DNA from 2 places in the Bradyrhizobium sp. CCBAU 051011 genome. Region 1 is predicted to be linked to the other one. Evidence: predicted binding sites of a transcription regulator. Region 1 holds the regulator's gene; the other holds the start of a gene.
The links. The regulator PhoB, encoded in region 1, activates phosphate uptake and scavenging genes when phosphate is short. The targets are predictions, from matches to a motif close to TGTCATNNANCTGTCAT.

Region 1 (8,842 bases):
TGAGAAGGGCGACAAGATGGCCGAAGAGCTCGACTACATCCCGATGCCGGACTCGGTGGTCAAGCAGATCGAAAAGACCTGGTCGTCCGAGATCAAGAGCTGATCGGTCCAGCACTTCGCTACACGATCGCTCAACCCGGGATGCCCCGGGTTGAGCACCCCTCTCGGGACAGGAGAGGCAAGAACAAAGCGCGAGCCGAAAAAGCCGTGCACCGAAGTCCGGGTCATTGGGCTATAAGTACAGGGGATTGGCGTGGCAGAAATGACGGTTGATAGCGACGTAATGGATGCTGCTGGGCCCTATGATCGCGCGAGGGCTCTCAGCGCGTTCAAGCTCGGCGACGTCACCTTCTACTGGATCACGCGCGCCTGCGCGATCTCGGTTCTGCTCATCCTCGGCGGCATCATCATTTCGCTCATTGTTGGCGCCTGGCCCGCCATCCGTGAATATGGCGCAGCCTTCCTGTGGACGCAACGCTGGGCGCCCTCGGCCGATCCGCCGGTGTTGGGCGCGCTCGGCCCGATCTATGGCACGCTGATCACCTCCGTGATCGCGATGATGATCGCCATTCCCGTCGGCCTCGGCATCGCGATTTTCCTCACCGAGATCTGTCCGATCTGGCTGCGCCGTCCGATCGGACTTGCCATCGAACTGCTGGCCGGCATTCCCTCCATCATCTACGGCATGTGGGGTTTCTTCGTGCTGGGCCCGTTCCTGGCCAACACCTTCCAGCCGTTGATGATCAGCGTGTTCGACGGCGTTCCCGTGCTGGGGACGATCTTCGCTGGTCCGCCGTCCTATCTCAGCTTGTTCAACGCGTCATTGATTCTGGCGATCATGGTATTGCCCTTCATCACCGCGATCTCGGTCGACGTCTTCAAGACGGTCCCGCCGGTGCTCAAAGAGGCCGCCTACGGGGTGGGGTGTACCAACTGGGAAGTCGTTCGCAACGTGGTGATCCCCTACACCCGAGTCGGAGTGATCGGTGGCATCATGCTGGCGCTCGGCCGCGCGCTCGGCGAGACCATGGCGGTGACCTTCATCATCGGCAATTCGTTCAAGATCCAGTCCTCGATCTTCGCGCCGGGCACCACGATATCCGCCGCCATCGCTTCCGAATTCGCCGAGAGCGACGGGCTACATCAATCCGGCCTGATCCTGCTTGGCTTGCTGCTGTTCGTGCTGACGTTCTTCGTTCTTGCTGCCGCAAGGCTGATGCTGATGCGGCTGGAAAAGAAAGCGGGGAACTGAGATCATGAATCCGATTTACGTATCCCGCCGCCGCAACAACATCATCGTCAAGTTCCTTTGCCTGGGCGCCGCGTTGTTCGGCGTGACCTGGCTGGCGCTGATCCTGTTCACGCTGTTCTACAACGGCGTCACCGGGCTCAATCTCGCCGTCTTCACCCAGGATACGCCGCCGCCGGGTTCGACCGATGGCGGCTTGCGCAACGCCATCATCGGCTCGATCATGATGACCGTGATCGGGGTCGGCATCGGCGCGCCGCTCGGCCTGTTCGCAGGTACGTATCTCGCCGAATACGGCAAGCACGACAAGCTCACCTCGGTGATCCGCTTCATCAACGACATCCTGCTGAGCGCGCCGTCGATCATCATCGGCCTGTTCATCTACGGCGCCATCGTGGTGCCGATGGGCGGCTTCTCGGCCTTCGCCGGCTGTCTGGCGCTCGCCGTGATCGTGATCCCGGTGGTGGTCCGCACCACCGAGGACATGCTCGGCCTGGTGCCCAATCCCTTGCGCGAGGCGGCGTCCGCGCTCGGCATGCCGCGCTCGCTGGTGATCCGGCGGATCGCCTACCGCGCCGCGCGCGCCGGCCTGATCACCGGCGTCCTGCTGGCCACCGCCCGCGTCGCCGGCGAAACCGCGCCGCTGCTGTTCACCGCGCTGTCCAACCAGTTCTTCAGCCTGGATATGACCAAGACGATGGCGAACCTGCCGGTCACCATCAACAACTTCGTCCAGAGCCCCTATGCCTACTGGAAGCAGCTCGCCTGGGCCGGGGCCCTGCTGATCACGCTCACCGTACTTGCCCTGAATATTGGCGCGCGCATTCTTGGCGCCGAGAGGACATCCAAATGACCGATCTCTCCGTATCCGTGAGTTCCGCGAGCGGGCCCGTTCCGCAGGTAGCGCTGCCCGAGGCCGCGCCGAAGGTGACCGCCCGCGGCCTGAACTTCTACTATGGCGAACATCACGCGCTGAAGAACATCAACCTGACGCTCGGCACCCACCGCGTCACCGCCTTCATCGGCCCATCCGGCTGCGGCAAGTCCACGCTGCTGCGGATCTTCAACCGGATGTACGACCTTTATCCCGGCCAGAAGGCGACCGGTCAGCTGATGCTCGACCAGACCAACATCCTTGACCCCAAGCTCGACCTCAATTTGCTGCGGGCCCGCGTCGGCATGGTGTTCCAGAAGCCGACGCCGTTCCCGATGACGATCTACGAAAACATCGCCTTCGGCATCCGCCTCTATGAGAAGATCTCGAAGTCGGAAATGGACGGCCGGGTCGAGAAGGCGCTGCGCGGCGGCGCGCTGTGGAACGAGGTCAAGGACAAGCTGAACGCCTCCGGCCTCTCGCTGTCCGGCGGCCAGCAGCAGCGGCTCTGCATCGCCCGCACGGTCGCTGTCAGGCCCGAGGTAATCCTGTTTGACGAACCCTGTTCGGCGCTCGACCCGATCTCGACCGCCAAGATCGAGGAACTGATTCAGGAACTGGCGGAGGACTACACCATCGCCATCGTCACCCATAATATGCAGCAGGCGGCGCGCGTCTCCGACAAGACCGCCTTCATGTATCTCGGCGAGCTGATCGAATTCGACGACACCAACAAGATCTTCACTTCGCCGAGCGACCGACGCACCCAGGATTACATCACCGGCCGGTTCGGCTGAGGAGACAAGACATGGCTTCCGAGCACACCGCCAAGGCGTTCGACAGCGACCTTCAGGAACTCACCCGCCTGGTCGCGGAGATGGGCGGCCTGGCCGAACGCATGATCACCGAATCTGTCGACGCGCTGGTCCGCCGCGACGTCGCACTCGGCAAGCGCGTCGTCGCAACCGATGTCGAGATCGACCGCCTGCAGCATTTGATCGAGGAGCGAGCGGTATTGACCATCGCCCGCCGCCAGCCGATGGCGATCGACTTGCGCGAAATCGTCGGCGCCATGCGCGTCGCCACCGATCTGGAGCGGATCGGCGATCTCGCCAAGAACATGGGCAAGCGGGTCGCGGCCCTGGAGAACGATTTCCAGCCGCTGAAGCTGATGCGCGGCCTCGAACACATGACCGATCTGGTGCAAACGCAGGTCAAGTCGGTGCTGGACGCCTATGCCGCGCACGACCTGCCGGCGGCAATGGCGGTCTGGAAAGGCGACGAGGAAGTCGACGCCATCTGCACCTCGCTGTTCCGCGAACTTCTCACCTACATGATGGAAGACCCGCGCAACATCTCGTTCTGCATTCATTTGATGTTCTGCGCCAAGAATATTGAGCGGATCGGCGACCACGCGACCAACATCGCCGAAACCGTGTTCTACATGATCGAGGGACAGCAGATGCTCGACAAGCGCCCGAAGGGCGACATGACGACGTTTGCTACGACCGTGCCGAATAGTTGACGTAGCGTTTTCGAGCGAAGTGGAGGCCGGTTCGCGTGAAGAAAACGCGTCAGACAGAAGAGGCAAGAAAAGGATGAGCGCACGCATTATGGTGGTCGAGGACGAGGAAGCGCTGACCACGCTGTTGCGCTACAACCTCGACGCTGAAGGCTATGAGGTCGAGACCGTAGGCCGCGGCGACGACGCCGATACGCGGCTGAAGGAGCGCGTGCCCGACCTCGTCGTGCTCGACTGGATGCTGCCGGGCCTCTCCGGCATCGAGCTGTGCCGCCGCCTGCGCGCTCGCCCCGAAACCAAGCAACTACCGATCATCATGCTGACCGCGCGCGGCGAGGAGAGCGAGCGGGTGCGGGGGCTTGCGACCGGTGCCGACGACTACATCGTCAAGCCGTTCTCGGTGCCGGAACTCCTGGCGCGGGTGAAAGGCCTGTTGCGTCGGGCAAGCCCGGAGCGGCTCGCTACCGTGCTGACCTATGGCGACATCGAACTCGACCGCGAGAAACGCCGCGTCGCGCGCTCCGGCCGCCAGATCGACCTCGGCCCGACCGAATATCGCCTGCTGGAATTTTTCCTCGAACATCCCGGCCGCGTGTTCAGCCGCGAGCAATTGCTCGACAGCGTCTGGGGCCGCGACATCTATATCGACGAACGCACCGTCGACGTCCACATCGGCCGCCTGCGCAAGCTGCTCAACCCCGGCCGCGAGCAGGACCCGATCCGTACCGTGCGCGGCGCCGGTTATGCGCTGGATGACCGGTTTGCCAAGGTGGAGCCGTAAGGCTTCGCTATCATCCGCGCAAACTCCACCGTCGTCCCCGGCAAAGCGGCAGCTCTCTCATCGTCATTGCGAGCGAAGCGAAGCGAAGCAATCCATAGTGCCACGCGGCAAGTATGGATTGCTTCGTCGCTTTCGTTCCCTTGCGCAAAAGCTTCGGCGTTTGTCGCTGGCAATGACGGTGGTTGCCGCATCGGCGATCCGGGTGAGGGGGCACAGGTCTATCGATAGACCACAATCGCGGACAGAGTCCCTCACCCCAACCCTCTCAGCGCGAGCTTCGCTCGTCGTGGCCCCGCAAGAGCGGGGCGAGGGAGCGCACCTTGCGCGGAGCGCTTACGTCTCGCGCAAATGAGCGCGCCTTACCTCGTCTGCTTCGGCTGCTGCCGCCGCCGATCGGCGGCCGGTTGATACGCCACGCGCGAGTGATGCGCGCAGTAGGGCAGGCCGCTGAGCGCCTTGCCGCCGCAGAAGAAGAATTCCGGGCTCGAAGGATCGCCGACCGGCCAGTGGCAGGTCGCCTCGTTCAGTTCGAGCAGCGACAGCCGCTGGCTCATCGGCACTACATTGTCGAAGGCGACCGGATCGGCCTCGATCTCCACCTCGAAAGCGTGCGCCAGCGCGGTGTTGCCGCGCGAGACCGGGCGCGACACCCGCATCATCTGCTGGGCGGCGGGGCGTGCCTTGCGCTGCCGCGGAGCGGCCGAGGAGGGACTCTTGGCTCGGCCGGACAGGCCCAGCCGGTGCACTTTGCCGATTACGGCGTTTCGCGTCACATTTCCGAGTTCCGCGGCAATCTGGCTCGCGGACAATCCGGCTTCCCAGAGCTTCTTCAGCTGCTCGACGCGATCGTCGGACCAGGTCAAAACCGTCATCGTAATCTTCCCTTCGCATCGCGCCGGCCAATCGAGGGCAGCGCGGGCGATGTCATTCGTCTCAAAAATCCCTGCGGTCAGAATCCCTTAGCCCTCGCCGGGCGCGTTAACCGCGCCCGAACGTTTACGCCTGCACAAATGGACTCTTAGGGATCAGAACTGCCGCACGAGATGTCGTACCCGACAGCCCAAACGCTACAATATGGCGTGACTCGGGCGCAAGAGTCCGCGCCCCAACGTCCACATCTTCTGACATCTAGGCGTTTCACTGCGTGTTTTCCACCACACCGCAATCCTACGGATTTTGGCATCTTGCACTGCAGGAAAGGCCGTTCCGTGGCGTGTTGACAGCGCTCCCGGCCGACATAGAATACCTCTCACGTGCCGCCCTTAAGAGGCGGCACGTTTCGTTTTCGCCAGACCGGCTGCTGCCGCGTTCGCGCCACTGCCTGCGTGTCCCCGGCCGGTCAACCTTCAGTGCAAACCTTTTGTGATTGCCATGACCAATAGCGCCACGTCGCATCTGCTTCCCGTCTTCGCCAGGGTCGATCTCGGCTTCGAAAGCGGCGAGGGCTGCTGGCTGACCGCAACCAATGGCGAGCGCTATCTCGATTTCACCTCGGGCGTCGCGGTGAATGCGCTGGGTCACTGCCATCCGCATCTGATCAAGGCGCTGCAGGAACAGGCGACGAAACTCTGGCACATGTCGAACCTGTTCAAGTCGCCCGATGGCGAGAAGCTGGCCGCGCGGCTGTGCGAGCAGAGCTTTGCCGACCTGGTGTTTTTCTGCAATTCGGGCGCCGAGGCGATGGAAGGCGTGATCAAGGTCGTGCGCCGCTATCAATTCTCCAAGGGCCATCCCGAGCGCTATCGCCTCGTCACCTTCGAGGGCGCCTTCCACGGCCGCACGCTGGGCACGCTCGCGGCCACCGGCTCCGCCAAATATCTCGAAGGCTTTGGCCCGCCCATGGACGGTTTTGACCAGGTGCCGCATGGCGATTTGGAAGCCGTGAAGAAGGCGATCGGTCCCAACACCGCGGGCATCCTGATCGAGCCGGTGCAGGGCGAAGGCGGCGTGCGCTCGGCGCCGCAATCCTTCTTCAAGGCGCTGCGCCAGCTCTGCGACGAGAAGGGCCTGTTGCTCGCGTTCGACGAGGTGCAGACCGGCATGGGCCGCACCGGCGATCTGTTTGCCTACAAGCGCGTCGGCGTCACGCCGGATGTGATGTCGCTGGCGAAAGCGCTCGGCGGCGGTTTTCCGATCGGTGCGGTGCTGGCGACGGCGGAGGCCGCGAGCGGCATGACGCCCGGCTCGCACGGCTCGACCTTCGGCGGCAATCCGCTGGCGATTTCAGCCGCCAACGCCGTGCTCGACGTGATGCTGAAGCCCGGCTTCTTCGATCATGTGCAGAAAATGTCGCTGCTGTTGAAACAGAAACTCGCCTCGGTGGTCGATCGCTATCCTGCCGTGCTCTCGGAAGTGCGCGGCGAGGGACTTCTGGTCGGCGTCAAGGCCGTGGTGCCCTCGGGCGATCTCGTCAATGCGTTGCGTGACCAGAAATTGCTCACCGTCGGCGCCGGCGACAATGTGGTGCGATTCCTCGCGCCCTTGATCGTGACCGAGGCCGAGATCGATCAATCCATCCAGATGCTGGAACGCGCCTGCGGCGCGCTGTCGGCTACGCAGTTGAAGAAGGCGGCGGGATGATGAGCAAGTCCGTCCGCCATTTCCTCGACATCAACGAGTTGCCGCCAAAGGAGCTGCGCAACATGCTGGCGCTGGGCGCCGACATGAAGGCGAAGCTCAAGGCTCATGAAAAGGGCAAGAAGCCGCTCGAAGGCAAGACGCTGGCGATGATCTTCGAACGTCCCTCGACCCGCACGCGCGTCTCGTTCGACGTCGGCATGCGCCAGCTCGGCGGCGAGTCGATCATGCTGACGGGCGCGGAGATGCAGCTCGGCCGCGGCGAGACCATCGCCGACACCGCGCGCGTGCTGTCGCGCTATGTCGATGCGATCATGATCCGCATCCTCAACCACGATGCGCTGCTCGAGCTTGCCGCGCACGCCACCGTGCCCGTGATCAACGGCCTGACGCGGCGCTCGCACCCCTGCCAGGTGATGGCCGACCTGATGACCTTCGAAGAGCATCGCGGGCCGATCGAGGGCAAGACCGTGGCCTGGACCGGCGACGACAACAACGTGCTGGCGTCCTGGGCGCACGCGGCCGAGCGTTTCAAGTTCCAGCTCAATGTCGCGACCCCGCCGGAGCTTGCGCCGAAAAAGGTGATGCGCGACTGGATCAAGGCGACCGGCGCGCCGATCGTGCTTGGTACCGATCCGGAAGCCGCCGTGCGCGGCGCCGATTGCGTCGTCACCGACACCTGGGTCTCGATGGGCGACAAGGAGGGCGAGCACCGCCACAACGTGCTGAAGCCCTATCAGGTCAATGAGAAGCTGATGTCGCTGGCCAGCAAGGACGCGATCTTCATGCACTGCCTGCCCGCCCATCGCGGCGAGGAGGTCACCGATGAGGTGATCGACGGCCCGCAATCGGTGGTGTTCGACGAGGCCGAAAATCGCCTGCACGCGCAAAAGGGCATTCTGGCCTGGTGTTTCAACGAAGTGGCGTAGGCCTTGATGTCGTCCCTGCCTAGTGCGCGATTGCGCACGGGAGCAGGGACCCATACCGCGTGATCTCGCGTTCTTTGCGCGGTATGGCAGACATCGTTCGTGACGATAAACGCCTGTGGTTATGGGTCCCTGCTTTCGCAGGGACGACGCGTGGAGAAAGTTTCGCCGCTCTTCACCCCCTTCACTTTTCTCTTGCCGACCCCAGATAGAGCGCCATGGTTTCAGATTCCCCCGACATCAAAATCACACCCGAGGCGCCCGTTCGCGCGCCCTCGTCCGTTCCCGTCGATGACGCGGTGCTGCCGTTCGAGGTCGCCTCGCTCGATCTGCGCGGACGGCTGACCCGGCTCGGCCCGGCGCTCGACGACATCCTGACCAAGCACGATTATCCGGCGCCGGTCGGCAAACTGCTCGGCGAGGCGATCGTGCTGGCGACGCTGCTCGGCACGGCGTTGAAATTCGAAGGCCGCTTCATCCTGCAGACGCAGACCGACGGCCCGGTGTCGTTCCTGATCGTGGATTTCCAGTCGCCGGATCGGCTGCGCGCCTATGCGCGCTATGACACGCGGCGGCTGAAGGACGGCCAGAGTTCGGGCGCGCTGCTCGGCAAGGGCCATCTCGCCATGACCATCGACCAGGGCGCGGACATGAGCCGCTATCAGGGTCTCGTCGCGCTCGACGGCGGCAGCCTGGAAGACGCGGCGCATGAATATTTCCTGCGCTCCGAACAGATCCCGACCCGCGTGCGGCTCGCGGTCGGCGAGGAATTGCGCGGCGGCGGCAAGCATCGCTGGCGCGCTGGCGGCATGCTGCTGCAATTCCTGCCGAAGTCGCCCGAGCGGGCGCGGCAGGCCGATCTGCATCCGGGTGATGCGCCTGACGGTACGGTGACGCACACCGTTGCCGAGGA
Region 2 (7,441 bases), 1.1 Mb from region 1:
GCGGATCGAACTTGCGGCCGCCGCCGCCACCAAGGCGACGCTGCGGGTGACCTATGCGGTGCGCAATGCGCGCTGGACGCCGCTCTACGACGCCCGGCTCGACACTGGCGCCAGGGATCGCAAGCCGGTGCTCGAACTGGTGCGCCGCGCCGAAATCACGCAAAACACCGGCGAGGATTGGTCGAATGTCGCGCTCGCCGTTTCCACCGTGCGCACGGCGCGCGGCGGCAAAGCGCCCGACCTGAAGTCGCTTGTCGTTCAATACCCGCAAGTACCGCGTCCGGCGGCGTCTGCATCGGATTCTGCGGCGGCACCATCCATGGACAGGCTGAGGCAGTTTCGCTTTGGCGCGGGGAAGAGCGATGAGGCCGTGATGGAGAGGGCGGCCGAGCAACAGGCCGTGGCCGATGTCAGCGGCTTCCAGGTGGTGTTCAAGATTCCGGGGCGCGTCAGCCTCGGTGCCAGCGAAGGCGCAAAAAGCCTGCGCATCTCCAGCACGACCATTGCGCCCGATCTAGCGGTGCGCGCGGCGCCGGTGCTGGATCCGACCGCGTTCGTCGAAGCGAGCTTCAAGCAAACCGAGGACGCACCATTGCCGCCGGGCCGGGTCGCGATCTACCGCGACGGCGTGTTCGTCGGCCGCGGGCAGATGGCCGCCGCCAGCAAGGACGAGACCGTGCGGCTCGGCTTCGGCGCCGACGACAAGATCAAGATCGAGCGCACCGTTCTCAAGCGCAACGAGGGATCGGCTGGGCTGATCGTGACGACCTCGAAGACCGATGAGCGCGCGTTCAAGACCACGGTGCGCAACGGCCATGATTTCCCGATCCGGATCGCGATCGAGGACCAGTTGCCGGTCAGCGAGAACGAGGAGATCCAGGTCGAGATGCTGTCCTCCACGACGCCGCCGTCCGCGACCAATGTGCGCGATCGGCGCGGCGTGCTGGAATGGGCGTTTGAGGCCAAGGCAGGCGAGGTGAGGGACATCAACTTCGCCTGGCGGATACGCTGGCCCAAGGACAAGGGCGTCGTGATGGTGCCGGCGGGGTAGGGCGGCGGCGTCTCTCCCTCTCCCCGTTCTTCACGGGGAGAGGGAGAGGAAGCGTCCGTGCTCATTTGCGCTTGGCCGCATTCAACTCCGCTTCCCATCCAAACACCGAGCGGCCGTCTAGCGCTGGCGAAGCGGCGCGTTCGCCCGCAATGAACGTGTCGAGCGACGGCCCCTGCGCCGAACGTTCGAGCCGGCGCGACTGGTCGTCGAGCCGCTTCAAGGCCTGCATCTCTTCGTCGCGGCCGAGTTTTGCATTCTGTACCGCCGACTTCAGCACGCGAATGGTCTCATCGTAGACCTTGATCGGTACGGGGTAGGGATGGCGGTCCTTGCCGCCATGCGCCAGCGAGAAGCGGGCGGGATCGGCGAAACGGTACGGTGCGCCATGGACGACTTCGGCGACCATGGCGAGCGAACGAACGGTGCGCAGCCCGACGCCGGGCGTCAGCAGCAATTCCGGAAAATCGACCGGCCCGCGCTCGGCCGCCGCTGCCAGCGTGCCGTGCAGGCGGCGACTGAACACGTCACTTGATCGGACGTCATGGTGCGCGGGCATCACGAGATGAGGCAGCACGGCCTGCGCCGGTGCCTTGCCCTCCATTGCAGCGAGCTCGCTAACGATGCGGTCCGGGCCCATCTCGCCCAGCAATTCAAGCTGCGCCGCGCGCGAGCGCTCCGCCCGGCGGTCGGTGAGGTTGACGATCTCGCCCTGCGCCGGGCCGTCGATAGCGCTGTGCGGCTCGTCGACAAAACTTTCGAGCTGTTCGGAGTGCCAGTGGTAGCGGCGCGCCTGCCGCTTGTCGCCGTTCATGCCCTGCTGCACCACGGTCCATTTGCCGTCGTCGGTGACGAAGAAGCCGTGGAGATAGAGATCGAAACCGTCCTGCACGGCGGCGCTGTCGACCTTGGCGACGAGTCGGCTGGTCCGGACCAATTGCGGCGCATCGAAGCCAATGCGTTCGCCGAGCAGGCGAAGCTCGTCGGGCGTCTTGCGCGAATGTTGTCCCCGGCCGCCGCAGACGTGGATGCCAAGCTCGCCCTCCAGCGGCTTCAGTCCGCGCTTCAGCGCGCCGATGACGCTGGTGGTGATGCCGGACGAGTGCCAGTCCATGCCCATGACCGCGCCGAATGACTGAAACCAGAACGGATGCGACAGCCGCCGCAGGAATTCATCGCGTCCGTAATGATGCACGATGCCTTGCGTGATGATGGCGCCGAGCGAGGACATGCGCACGCCGAGCCAGGCGGGAACGCGTCCGTCATGCAGGGGTAGGTCGGCGCTGCCGGTACGTCTTGCCATCGGCTCCTGCGAGATCTCAATCGAGCGGTAGTTTATCAGGCCCGGGCCGTCAGGTCTTTCGATCGACCATCGTCCGGAAGGTGATCGAATAGCGCGGTGCCTCGACGGCCGGAATGCTGTGTTCCCAGACCCGCCGAGCTTCGCCTGATATCATGTAGAGCGAGCGCGGCGCTGCCTCGAGCGTGTAGCGCTGCCACTTCTCCCCAGCAGGCCGGCGGAAGCGGAATTTGCACGAGGCGCCGAGCGACAGGCCGAAGATCCAATCAAAATGCGGCTTGTCCCGATGCCAGGCGATCCCGACGCCGGTGTCATATTCGGTGCAGAGAACCTGGCCGATGCGGGTCGATGGTCCGCCATGTGCCTCGACCTTCTCGATCAGGGGTGCAAGCCAGGCTGGGATCGGCTCGGCCGGCTGCAGCCGCTGCAGCGTGTAATCGTAACGGAATCCGAACGACGCCACCCGCCGTTTGCCCTCGAACGAGCCGAACTGGAACGGCTGCAGCGGCAGGGCCGCGACGCGGTCAATGAGTTCGCGCTCGAGATCCGGCGCGATGAATTCGGCGACATATTGCAGGCCTGCCGGCGAGCTCTGTTCGTCGGCAAAGAGGGCGAGCTGCCCTGTCATGCCAGTATTCTCGGAAATGTTCGCATGGACCAGATATGGGGATTGAGCCGCCCCCATAAAAGAACGGACTCCGTGGTTCTGAACCGCAATCGCGCGCGGTGGATTGCTTCTTTTTCCTGTCAGCGTGAGGAACTTTGCCGATTCCGGCAGATTGTCGATTGAGAAATGGAGGCAGGGCATACGGAGGAAACCATGCACGGTCTCATCTATCTCGTCGGCCTCATTGTCGTGATCCTGGCGATTCTGTCGTTCTTCGGCCTTCGCTAGCGCCATGGAGAAACCGATGGAAAACGTCACGCCCGCGGCGCGCACCGACATCGCGCCGCGATTCCTGCAGTGGTCGCCGATTGTGCTGGGGGCGTTCGCGGCGACGGCGCTCTCGTCGGTGCTGCTGACGTTCGCCGTCACCATTGGCCTCGGCGTCACGTCGACGGCGCCAACGTGGCGCGATGCTTCTGCAGCACTGGCAATCCTGTCCGGGCTTTACCTGATCATTCAGGCCGTGCTCAGCTTCGGCCTCGGCGGCTACATCGCTGGACATAGCCGTGTCCCGGTCGGCGCGGCCACGGTGGAGGAAACCGAGCACGTCGACGGCGCGCATGGCCTCGGCTCCTGGGCGCTCGCTGTCGTCATGGGCGCCATTCTCGCCGCCCTGATCGGCGCGGCCACGATCAGCCGGACGCCCTCGATGCGCACCTCCGCGCAGGCGAGCGCGGCCGAACCGCTGTTGAGCTATGAGCTGGACCGGCTGTTTCGCGCCGGCCGTCGCGCGCCCAATACCGATCTCAGCGCCGAGCGCGCCGAAGCCGGCCGCATCCTGCTCACCACCTCGAGCCACAGCGGCTTGAGCGCCGACGACCGTACCTATCTCATTCAGCAGGTTGGCGCGCTGACTGGGCTTTCTGCACCCGATGCGGAAAAGCGGGTCGATAGCGTGATCGCCAACGCCAAGACGGCGATCGCGAGGTCGCGGCGCAGCACCATCATCCTCGCCTTCTCGGTAGCGACCGCGATATTGCTCGGTGCTGTCGCGGCCTGGGCGGCCGCCTGCGCCGGCGGGCGGCACCGGGATGGTGCGCCACTGCCGGAATGGATCGAGCGGTCGAATGCGCTCAGCCGGCGAAGGACAGTGCTGCCGTAGCGCAGAACGGGTTGTCTCCCTCTCCCCGTTCCTCACGGGGAGAGGGAGTGAGGCGGCGACGGCGCTCACTTCGCCTTCAGGAACTCCGCCACTTCCAGCAGCACGAACTCGTTGTCGTCGGCCTTGTTGGGATCGCGGCTGGAGGAGAACGGCAGATTGTTGTCGTTGCCGACGATGATATGCGTCTCGTCGACGCGATCGACGTTCTCGATGGTGAAGAACGGGAACGTCAGCACGCCGTCATTGAGCGGCTTGCGTGCCTTCTTGTCGGGATCCCGGATCTTCATCAGGTCGACATAAGCGATCTTGCGCACCGGCTTGCCGACATTGGCGTCGGAAAGCTCGACCTTGTAGACGCGCTTGAATTTGGCGAGATCGGGAAAGCAGTTCTCGCCGCGCTGGCCGGCCGGGCAGGCCTTGTCGGCGGTGCCTTCGCCATTGTCGCGCTCGATAATCAGGCCGCTTGACGCGTCGATCATGTTGAAGTCGCCGATGGCGTTGCCGTTCTGCTCGAACACATATTGCCAAAAGCGGCCGGTGAATTTTTCCGCCGCGACGTCGAATTCGAGAATACGTGCGGCTTCCTTGCCATCGATCTTTTCGACGTCCTTTTTCTCGGCGTCCCACAGCGGGCCTTCGAGCAGGCCATAGAGGAATTTGCCGTCCTTCGAAGCGGCAAAACCTTCATAGCCCTTGGAGCGGCGCAGGTTGACCGTGGTGTAGCTCGCGCCAGGCGCCGCCGGCGACTGCACCGACCAGTGATCCGGCGAGCGCACCGGCTTGCCGTCGGCGGTGGTCTCGAACACCGCCAGGATCTTGCCGGTCTTGTCGGCCTTCAGCACGTAGGGGCCGAACTCGTCGCCGATCCAGAAGGTGTCGCCGACGATCTGAAAGCCTTCGGTGTCGAAATCGGCGCCGGTGAGGTAACGCTTGGCGGTGTCCTCATGCAGGATGCGGAACGGCACCTTCTTGTCGGGATCGTGCAGGAAGATGGTTTCCTGCCGCTCGATCTTGCCGCTGGCCCAGTCGATCTTGTGGCGGTTGAGATAGAGCATCGAGTCGGCCGAGTTGTAGCGCGAGCCCATGCCGTTGTCGGTGAGCACCCAGAACGAGCCGTCTGCCAGCACCTTGATGCCGGAGTGGCCCTGCAGCGGCTGGCCCTTGAACGGCAGCGAGACGCCGGTCGGCCGCTCATAGGACTTGCCCATCACGGTGCCGGCAGCATCGACGCGCTTGCCGGTGGTGTATTTGCCCGCGGTCTTGAGATCGTCGGGCGCATCGGTAGGTGCGTCGATGAAGGATTGGGCCGGCAGCACGGTGTGCCCCTTCAGCGTGGCAGGAAATTCGCCTTCGCCTTGCGCGAATGCAGCACTGGCCAGAAAGACTGATGCGACGGAGCAGAGCAATGACACGCGCATGGCGGATCTCCTTGTGATGACGATGCGCCGTGTCTTGCGGAGCGGCTGTAACAGCCGGCTGACAGTTTTATGAACAGCGTGTGACGCTGTTGGATAAGGCTGCGGCGTTATGCCGTCGTCACGGCGATGCCGCCGGCCGCATCGTCTGCGGCAGCAGGAACGGCACGCCCTGATCGGTATAGTCGATCGTGACGTCCACCTCAAAAATCCGGCGGATGGTCTCGGCTGTGATTGCTTCACTGCGGCCGCCGTCGACGGCGAGCCGGCCGCGATGCAGCAGCACGATCCGGTCGGCGAAGCGCATGGCGAGATTGAGATCATGCAGCACGGCGATGACCGCCGTGCCATTCTGCGCTCGCCGCCGCGCTGTTTCCACCAGATCGACCTGGTGGCGCATGTCGAGGCTGGAGGTCGGCTCATCCAGCAAGAGAAGGCCAGGGCCATGCTTTGCCTCGCCGCTGGCGAGTTGCACCAGGACGCGGGCAAAATGCGCGCGCTGCTGCTCGCCGCCGGAAAGCGTCGGCAATTGCCGCTGGCTGAAATGCGCTAGCCCGACCTCGCCGAGCGCCGCGTCGACCAATGGCTGGGCGGTGGCGCGGCCGGCATCGCCCGCGCCCATATGGACGATTTCCTCGACCGTGAACGGGAAAGTGACGTTGACGTGCTGCGACAACATCGCGCGGTGAAACGCGAGAAGGCGCGGCGGATAGAGGCGGATGTCGCGCTGCTTCAGCCTGACCTTTCCGCGCGTCGGGCAGAGGTCGCCGGACAGCATCCGGAGCAGCGTCGATTTGCCGGCGCCGTTGGGGCCGACGATGGCAACCATCTCGCCCGCCTTGATGCAAAGGTCGATACCGTCGACCAGCGTGGCGCCACCGACCACCATCGAGACCGACTGCGCTTCGAGAAGGGCGGTCACAGCGAAACAAGTCCGCGCTGACGCAGCAGCATTCCTAAGAAGAACGGCGCGCCGACCGCCGCGGTGAGGATACCGATCGGCATTTCCGCGGGCGCCACGATGGTGCGGGCCATCGTATCCGCGCCGACCAGCAGCACCGCGCCAAGCAGCATCGAAGCTGGCAGCAGCAGGCGGTGCGCGGGCCCGATGACGAGCCGCAGCAGATGCGGCACCACGATGCCGACAAAGCCGATGACGCCGCAGACGGAGACGGCAACGCCGGTCATCGCCGACACCAGCACGATCGAGATCCGCTTCAGGCGCTCGACGTCGACGCCGCTGTGAAACGCTTCGGCCTCGCCGAGCACCAGCACGTCGAGCCCGCGCGCGATCCAGAAGCAGGCAATGGCCGCACACCCCAGCACCGGCGCCAGCGTGGCGGCCTTGGGCCAGGTCGCCCCGCTCAGCGACCCCAGCATCCAGAAGGTGATATCGCGCAACTGGCGATCGTCGGCGATGAATACCAGAAGCCCGATGCCCGCATTGGCGGTGGCAGCAATCGCGATGCCTGCCAGCAGGAAAATCGCGATCGACGTCCGTCCCGAGCGGCTGGCGATCGAATAGAGGATGATTGTCGTCGCCAGCGAACCCACAAACGCCGCGATCGGCAGCAGTTGATGCTGCATGAAGCGCAGGCTCTGCCCCATCTGGCTGTCGGTGAACACGATCGCCGCCGCTGCCGCCAGTGCGCCGCCGGAGGAAACGCCGACCAGCGCGGGATCGGCGAGCGGGTTTCGAAACAGCCCTTGCATGATCGCACCGGATGCCGCGAGCAGCGCGCCGATCATCGCCGCCGCGGCGATCCGCGGAATCCGGATCGACCACACGACAAGCTGGTCGCGCGCCAGCGTTGGCGCCGGCGCGGCGTCCGTCCACAGGCCGAGTGAGGCGGGCAGTCGCGCCAGCGGAATTCCGGCAGCGCCCATGGTGAGCGCGATCAGTGCCGTG

Region 2: the regulator PhoB is predicted to act here: its motif matches at 5,583-5,599, upstream of ACH79_RS02695 (esterase-like activity of phytase family protein).

What each region holds. Positions count from the first base shown of each region.
Region 1 covers NZ_CP022222.1:1,696,684-1,705,525, reverse strand. The annotation lists gene pstS (phosphate ABC transporter substrate-binding protein PstS) at 1-103, shown strand, start outside; gene pstC (phosphate ABC transporter permease subunit PstC) at 263-1,252, shown strand; gene pstA (phosphate ABC transporter permease PstA) at 1,257-2,102, shown strand; gene pstB (phosphate ABC transporter ATP-binding protein PstB) at 2,099-2,920, shown strand; gene phoU (phosphate signaling complex protein PhoU) at 2,932-3,648, shown strand; gene phoB (phosphate regulon transcriptional regulator PhoB) at 3,722-4,426, shown strand; gene ACH79_RS08165 (GcrA family cell cycle regulator) at 4,786-5,298, opposite strand; gene ACH79_RS08160 (aspartate aminotransferase family protein) at 5,798-7,006, shown strand; gene argF (ornithine carbamoyltransferase) at 7,006-7,932, shown strand; gene ACH79_RS08150 (Hsp33 family molecular chaperone) at 8,148-8,842, shown strand, end outside.
Region 2 covers NZ_CP022222.1:557,267-564,707, reverse strand. The annotation lists gene ACH79_RS02715 (mucoidy inhibitor MuiA family protein) at 1-1,051, shown strand, start outside; gene ACH79_RS02710 (DUF763 domain-containing protein) at 1,113-2,351, opposite strand; gene ACH79_RS02705 (alpha-ketoglutarate-dependent dioxygenase AlkB) at 2,401-2,976, opposite strand; gene ACH79_RS02700 (hypothetical protein) at 3,260-4,117, shown strand; gene ACH79_RS02695 (esterase-like activity of phytase family protein) at 4,183-5,535, opposite strand; gene ACH79_RS02690 (heme ABC transporter ATP-binding protein) at 5,654-6,454, opposite strand; gene ACH79_RS02685 (iron ABC transporter permease) at 6,451-7,441, opposite strand, start outside.